Regions from separate parts of the Streptomyces sp. HUAS MS02 genome, predicted to be linked through region 2. Evidence: riboswitches for the same ligand, from Rfam matches in the RefSeq annotation. Region 2 holds a riboswitch; each other region holds the start of a gene.
What was found. Region 2 has a riboswitch for cyclic di-AMP ahead of ACZ9QC_RS04780 (M23 family metallopeptidase). Riboswitches for the same ligand answer to the same signal wherever they lie in the genome.

Region 1 (2,255 bases), 4.1 Mb from region 2:
AGGAGGCGACGCTCGAAGCGGTGGCCCAGCGGCTGGAACGGGCGCTGGCCCGGGAGGGGACGCGGCGGGAGGCCGCGCGGAGGGACGAGGCGGTGGAGTACGAGGGGTTCGTGACGGCCGTGCTCGCGGAGTTCCCGCACGGCGCGGGCCGCGCCCGGATCGTCAACCGGGGCCACCCCTCGCCCCTGCTGCTGCACGCCGACGGCACGATGTGCACCCTGGACGCCCCGCGGCCCGCGCTGCCGCTCGGCATGGACGACCTGGGCGCCTGGCCGGACCGCGCGGAGGAGACCGGGTTCCCGCCCGGGGCCACGCTGCTCTTCTACACCGACGGCCTGTCCGAGGCGCGCGACGCGCACGGTGTCTTCTACGACCCGGCCGCGCGCCTCTCGGGCCGTGTCTTCACCGCACCGGGCGCCCTGCTGACGACGCTCGCGGAGGAGGTGCGCCGGCACACGGGCGACCGCACCACGGACGACATGGCCCTCCTGGCGATCCGCCGCCCGTGAAATCTGGTCGTCCGATGTTCGTGAGGTGTGGTCGTCCGACGTCCGTAGGTGTGGTCGTCCGGCGTTCGCGGGGTGGAGATGTCACCGAGCGTGGCCGCTCCACCGTTCTCCGTATAACAACTGACGTCACGTCAGAGCAACTGTTACTCGCGAGTCAAGGTCAACTCGCCCGTTTTCGGCCCCTCATGACCCGTAAAGTCCTGCGCGAAGAGCGGAACGATCATTCGGAACAGCTTGGAATGGAGTACTCGCGTCTATTAACGTTCGATAACGCAGCGCGGTCGTCCCAGCCGTCACAAGAGACGGCTCCGTGCTCACGCGCCGAATCCCGCAAGGGAACCGGGGAACCACCAACCCTGGGGTGAATCGCACGGAAACCGCCGTGGCAGTACGCACGACCGGTTTACGCGCGTAGGAGACCTTCCTGCTCCGAACCCGTCAGCTAACCCGGTAGGCGAGAAGGAAGGAAGGAGTACGCCCACGTGGCGTCGAACCGGTCCGCGACCGAAGCCCCGTTCGTGCCGGCCCAACGTGACGGCGAGAGCCAGACGTTCGGCTACGGCAGCTACAACAGTGACAACGAGGGCCCCTGGCAGGAGTGGAATCCCAGTGAGGATTCGCTTCGTCCCGTTCGCGGTCGGCACCGCGTCGCCAAGAAGACCGGCGTACTCGCCCGTAACGGTCTGGCCCGCAGCTCCACGGTCCTCGGCGTCGGTGTCATAGCCGCCGTCAGCGGTGCCGGGATGGCGAGCGCGCAATCCGGCAAGGCCCCCGTCTCCATATCGATGCCCGACATGCCGAACGTCGGCTCGGTCTTCGAGGACGAGGCCGACGAGCCGGAGCCCCAGGGTTCCACCTCCCCCCTCAGCAACGCGGGGCTGATCGCCGCCGACACCGAGCAGGGCACCGCGGACGCCGGTGAGGCGCTGCGCGCCCGCATCATGGCGCAGGCCGAGTCCCAGCAGGACGCCTTCGACAAGGCCGCCGCCGAGGCCGCGCAGACCGCCGCCGCGGAGCAGGCCGCCGAGCAGGCCGCCAAGGAGAAGAAGGAAGCCGAGGCCAAGGAGGCCGCCGCCAAGAAGAAGGCGGAGGAGGAGGCCGCGGCGAAGAAGGAAGCCGAGCGTCTCGCCGCCCTGGCCAAGCAGTTCACGCTGCCCACCTCCTCGTACACCCTCACCTCCAGCTTCGGTCAGGCCGGCCCGTACTGGTCCTCCGGCTACCACACCGGCCTCGACTTCGCGGCCCCCACCGGCACCCTGATCAAGGCCGTAGGCAGCGGCACCATCACGCAGGCCGGCTACGAGGGCTCCTACGGCTACAAGACCGTCCTCACCCTCGATGACGGCACCGAGATCTGGTACGCCCACCAGTCCTCCATCGGCGTGAGCGTCGGCCAGAAGGTCGCCACCGGCGACGTCATCGGCCGCGTCGGCGCCACCGGCAACGTCACGGGCGCCCACCTCCACATGGAGGTCCACCCCGGCGGCTCCACCACCGGCATCGACCCGGCGGCCTGGCTCCGCAGCAAGGGCCTCAACCCGTAACGGCCGACAGCACCAACCCCGGACAGCGACGCCGCGTGGGCCCATGTGCCCACGCGGCGTTCGTCGATGGGGAAACGATGGGGAAGTCGGTGAGGAATGTGGGCGTCCGGTCCGGTCGTTGAGTAGGACATGACTTCTCTTCGCAAGCTGGGCACATCCGGCATCGAGGTCTTCCCGCTCGCCCTCGGCGGCAACGTCTTCG
Region 2 (2,255 bases):
CAGCGCCCCGATCGACTATGTGAAGTGGGACTTCAACCGCTGCTTCACCGACGCCGGCTGGCCCGGCGAGCCCTATCCGCAAAAGCTGTGGGTGGAGCACGTGCACGCCTTCTACGCCCTGCTGGACCGACTGCGGGCCGCGCATCCGGGGGTCGCGTTCGAGTCGTGCTCGGGTGGCGGCGGCCGGATCGACCTCGGGGTCATGTCGCGGACGGACCAGGTGTGGACCTCCGACAACACCGACCCGCTCGACCGGCTCGCCATCCAGCACGGCTTCAGCCAGATCCATCCGGCCCGGAGCATGGCCGCGTGGGTCACCGACAGCCCGAACAACCAGCTCAACGGGCGGGTCAGCTCGCTGCGGTTCCGGTTCGTCAGCGCGATGGCGGGTGTGCTCGGCGTGGGCGGCGACCTCACCGAGTGGAGCGAGGAGGAGCTGGCCGAGGCCCGGGAGTGGGTGGAGCTGTACAAGGAGATCCGGCCGGTCGTGCAGCGGGGCGACCTGTACCGGCTGCGGCCGCCGAGGGGAGGGCTGAGCGCCGTGGAGTACGTCCACGGTGACGAGGTGGTCGTCCTCGCGCTGCTCCAGGCCCAGCACTACGGAGAGCCGCTCGCCCCTCTCCGGCTGCGCGGGCTGGACCCGGCGGCGACGTACGAGTGCCGCGAAACGGGCGAAACGTACCGAGGTGCCGTGCTGGCGCACCACGGATTGCCGACGGGGTTGCGCGGCGACTTCGATGCGAAGGTTATCCGCCTGCGTCGCACTTGAGCTATCTGTCCGAAATGATGCCGTAATTCCAACAAGCCCTGGAATAAAGCCTACTGGGCCGTAGGTGCGTGAGCAGCGTCATATTCGTGACGTTCCGTCGCCGTCATGTCCACGTAATTCGCGCTGATTTCCAGGGAGGTTGGAATACGGGCTAGACCGGTCTTTTACGGAGCGTGATGGTGAATTGAAGTAAGGATCAGGTAGGAAGACGCACAGGAAGTCCCAATAGTTGTCTCTGTGGGCACAAGTCGCTTACGTTCGGCGTCAATCCGGACGGACGCCCAATCCTGCCGCCGACCGGAGCCTCGTACCGACCCGATCCACGGCAGGAGCGGGGGACCCACAGGAATCACCGCCTGTTCCGGTCTCCGGAACGGCTAGGGGTAAAGCCGTGCGCAAGCACGGCCGGACATCTCCAGTCCGCACCCGACAGCTCACCTCGCAGGCGCCGGAGAGGAATTCGTCATGCCCGCGAAGGGTAAGCACCGCCGTCCGAAGTCCCAGCGCTTCACCCGCTCGATCGCCGCCGCCGGGACCGGTGGCGCGGCGCTCGCGCTGCCGTTGATCGGAGCCGCAGGCGCCCACGCCGCGACCCCGAGCACCACCGTCTCCGGTGTTTCCGAGAAGGCGACCACGATCGCCGCCGAGAAGGCCGCCGCCGAGGCGGGCGCACGGATCGAGCAGGCCGAGAAGGCCGCGCAGGCGGAGAGGGCCACCACCAAGAAGGCGGCTCCCAAGACCTACTCGGTCAAGGTCGGCGACTACCTCGCGAAGATCGCGGACGAGCAGGACGTCGAGGGCGGCTGGAAGCGGCTGTACTCGGACAACCGTGAGGCGGTCGGCTCCGACCCCTCGCTCATCCACCCGGGGCTGAAGCTGACCATCGGTGAGCGGGCCGCGTCGAGCGAGACGTCGCGCTCGTCGTCCAAGCCGCAGCTGTCGCAGTCCTCGAAGCCCGCAGAGTCCTCGAAGCCCGCAGAGTCCTCGAAGTCCTCGAAGTCCTCGGGTACGGCGAAGCAGGAGTCGAAGGACACCCAGGCGTCGACCTCCACGGGCAGCGGCCAGTCGTCGTCCAACGCCTCCGGCTTCAGCCGGCCCATCCTCAGCGCGACCGTCGGTACCGCGTACAAGACCGCCGGCAGCATGTGGTCCAGCGGCTACCACACGGGCGTCGACTTCGTGGCCCCGACCGGGACCAGCCTCAAGGCCGTGGGCGCGGGCACCGTCGTCTCGGCCGGCTGGGGCGGCGCGTACGGCAACCAGGTCGTCATCAAGCTCGCCGACGGCTACTACGCCCAGTACGCCCACCTGTCCTCGATCTCCGTCTCCGCCGGCCAGTCGGTGAGCGGCGGCCAGCAGATCGGCCTCTCGGGCGCGACCGGCAACGTCACCGGACCGCACCTCCACTTCGAGATGCGCACCAGCCCCAACTACGGCTCGGACATCGACCCGCTGGCGTACCTCCGCTCGAAGGGCGTCAGCATCT
Region 3 (2,255 bases), 1.3 Mb from region 2:
CTGTGCGGCGCGGGCGGCCCCCAGGGGCTCCAGCAGCATGCGCATCTCCAGCAGGTCGGCCGCCTCCTGCTCGGTCGGCTCGGCGACGCACGCGCCCGCGTGCCGGCGGGTCACCACGAACCCCTCGGCCTCCAGCGTGCGCAGGGCCTCGCGCACGGGCACCCGGCTGACGCCGTACCGGCGGGCGAGCAGTTCCTCGGTGAGCCGGCTGCCGCGCTCGTAGACACCCGCGACGATGTCATCACGGATCGCCGTGCATACCGAGTGCGCCGGAATACGCATGACCGACCTCCGCCTTAATCCCCGTGAAACGTCGATGATTGACGTGTGTTCCAGCGACTCTATTGCAGCGAGCGGGAATTTCCGATGGCGGACCGGAATCCAAGGATATTTTTTGGACAGGAGCTACGTCACACAGCGGGTATGCATGAACGAGGAAAGCCCCGGCTCGATGAGCCGGGGCCTCCAGGGAAGCGTCGGGGACGCGTCAGACGTTCACGCCGTGCGAACGCAGGTACGCGGCGGGGTCCATGTCCGAGCCGTACTCGGCCGTCGTCCGGGCCTCGAAGTGCAGATGCGCCCCGGTGACGTTGCCGGTCGCCCCGGAGAGGCCTATCTGCTGGCCGGGGGTGACCGTCTGGCCGACGGAGACGCCGATGGACGACAGGTGGCCGTACTGGGTGTAGGTGCCGTCGTTCATCTTGATGACGATGTTGTTGCCGTAGGCACCGCCCCAGCCCGCCTCGACGACGGTGCCGGAGCCGACCGCGAGGACGGGCGTACCGGACGCGGCGTGGAAGTCGACACCGGTGTGGCTGCCGGAGGACCAGACGGCACCGCCGGTCTTGTAGCCGGTGGAGATGTAGGAGCCGCTGATGGGCGCGACGTAGGCGTTGAGGCGCTCACGCTCGGCCGCGCGGGCGGCACGGGCCTTGATCTCCTCGCGCTCCTTGGCGGCGGCACGCTCCTGCTCGGCCTTCTCGGCGGCGGCCTTCCTGGCCTCCTCCTGCGCCTTCTTCTTGACGGCGGCCACCTCGGCGGCCTGCTCCTGGGCGGCGGCCTGCGCGTCGACCTGGTCGGCGACCGTGTCGCCGAGGGTGATGATCTGGTTCAGGCCGGTCTGCTCGACGGCGGGCTCCTCCGCGGCGAGCGCGGGGCCGGCCAGGGTGCCGAAGACGCCGGTGGTGGTGAGAGCGGCCACGCCCACGTTTCGCGTGGTCGTGCGCTGCACACGGCTGGGACGGCGGTGCTTCCCGGGGGCGCGGGTGAACGCCATGAAGTGGCTGGTCCTTTCCTTCCTTCTCGCCTACCGGGTTAGCTGACGGGTTCGGAGCAGGAAGGTCTCCTACGGCTACCCCTCGTTTCGCGTCGCTCCGCGAAGGGCACCCGATTCACCCCAGGGACGTGATGGGTCCCCGGCTCCCCTGGCTCGCGCCATGCGGGGACTCGGCGATGACTGTCCGGTGCCGCGGCTGCGGCGAACTTCTGACGAACAGCCGGACCGACGCTAAGTGGGCCGTCTTCGAAATAACAAACGGATCACAGGATTTGTTAACTACGCCACAGGGCAGACACACAACCTCCGCCATCAATACGGACAAACAGGGGCCCTGGTGACTCTTCCGTCACCAGGGCCCCACTGACACGCGTCCGTCAGGCCGGCTCCTACTCGGCCGGAACGACGGTGACTTCGCCGATTCCGAGGGCCCTGACGGGCTCCTCGATCTGCGCGGCGTCCCCGACGAGGACGGTCACCAGACGGTCCACCGGGAAGGCGCTCACGGCCGCCGCGGTGGCCTCCACGGTGCCGGTGGCGGCGAGTTGGCGGTACAGCGTCGACTGGTAGTCGTCCGGCAGGTACTGCTCGACCTGGTCGGCCAGCGTGCTCGCCACGGCCGCGGCCGTCTCGAACTTGAGGGGGGCCACCCCGACGAGGTTCTGCACGGCGACGTCACGCTCGGCGTCGGTCAGGCCCTCGGCGGCGAGGGTGCGCAGCACCGTCCACAGGTCGTCGAGCGCAGGACCGGTGTTGGGGGTGTCGACGGAGCCACTGATGGCGAGCATCGCGATGCCCGAACCGTCGGGCGCGGCCCGCAGGACCTGGCCGAACGCCCGCACGCCGTAGGTGTAGCCCTTCTCCTCGCGCAGGACGCGGTCCAGGCGGGAGGTGAGGGTGCCGCCGAGGCAGTAGGTGCCGAGCACCTGCGCCGGCCACACACGGTCGTGCCGGTCGGCGCCCACGCGGCCGATGAGCA

Region 1: it holds a riboswitch for cyclic di-AMP, as region 2 does, so the genes downstream of both, ACZ9QC_RS22260 (M23 family metallopeptidase) here and ACZ9QC_RS04780 (M23 family metallopeptidase) in region 2, are expected to answer to the same signal.
Region 3: it holds a riboswitch for cyclic di-AMP, as region 2 does, so the genes downstream of both, ACZ9QC_RS10185 (M23 family metallopeptidase) here and ACZ9QC_RS04780 (M23 family metallopeptidase) in region 2, are expected to answer to the same signal.

The regions. Positions count from the first base shown of each region.
Region 1 is NZ_CM146747.1:5,181,177-5,183,431, forward strand. Features, by position in the region: gene ACZ9QC_RS22255 (PP2C family protein-serine/threonine phosphatase) at 1-509, shown strand, start outside; cyclic di-AMP (ydaO/yuaA leader) riboswitch at 819-981, shown strand; gene ACZ9QC_RS22260 (M23 family metallopeptidase) at 992-2,053, shown strand; gene ACZ9QC_RS22265 (aldo/keto reductase) at 2,183-2,255, shown strand, end outside.
Region 2 is NZ_CM146747.1:1,129,109-1,131,363, reverse strand. Features, by position in the region: gene ACZ9QC_RS04785 (alpha-galactosidase) at 1-769, shown strand, start outside; cyclic di-AMP (ydaO/yuaA leader) riboswitch at 1,072-1,230, shown strand; gene ACZ9QC_RS04780 (M23 family metallopeptidase) at 1,235-2,255, shown strand, end outside.
Region 3 is NZ_CM146747.1:2,387,309-2,389,563, forward strand. Features, by position in the region: gene ACZ9QC_RS10180 (GntR family transcriptional regulator) at 1-282, opposite strand, end outside; gene ACZ9QC_RS10185 (M23 family metallopeptidase) at 488-1,276, opposite strand; cyclic di-AMP (ydaO/yuaA leader) riboswitch at 1,290-1,462, opposite strand; gene ACZ9QC_RS10190 (M16 family metallopeptidase) at 1,666-2,255, opposite strand, start outside.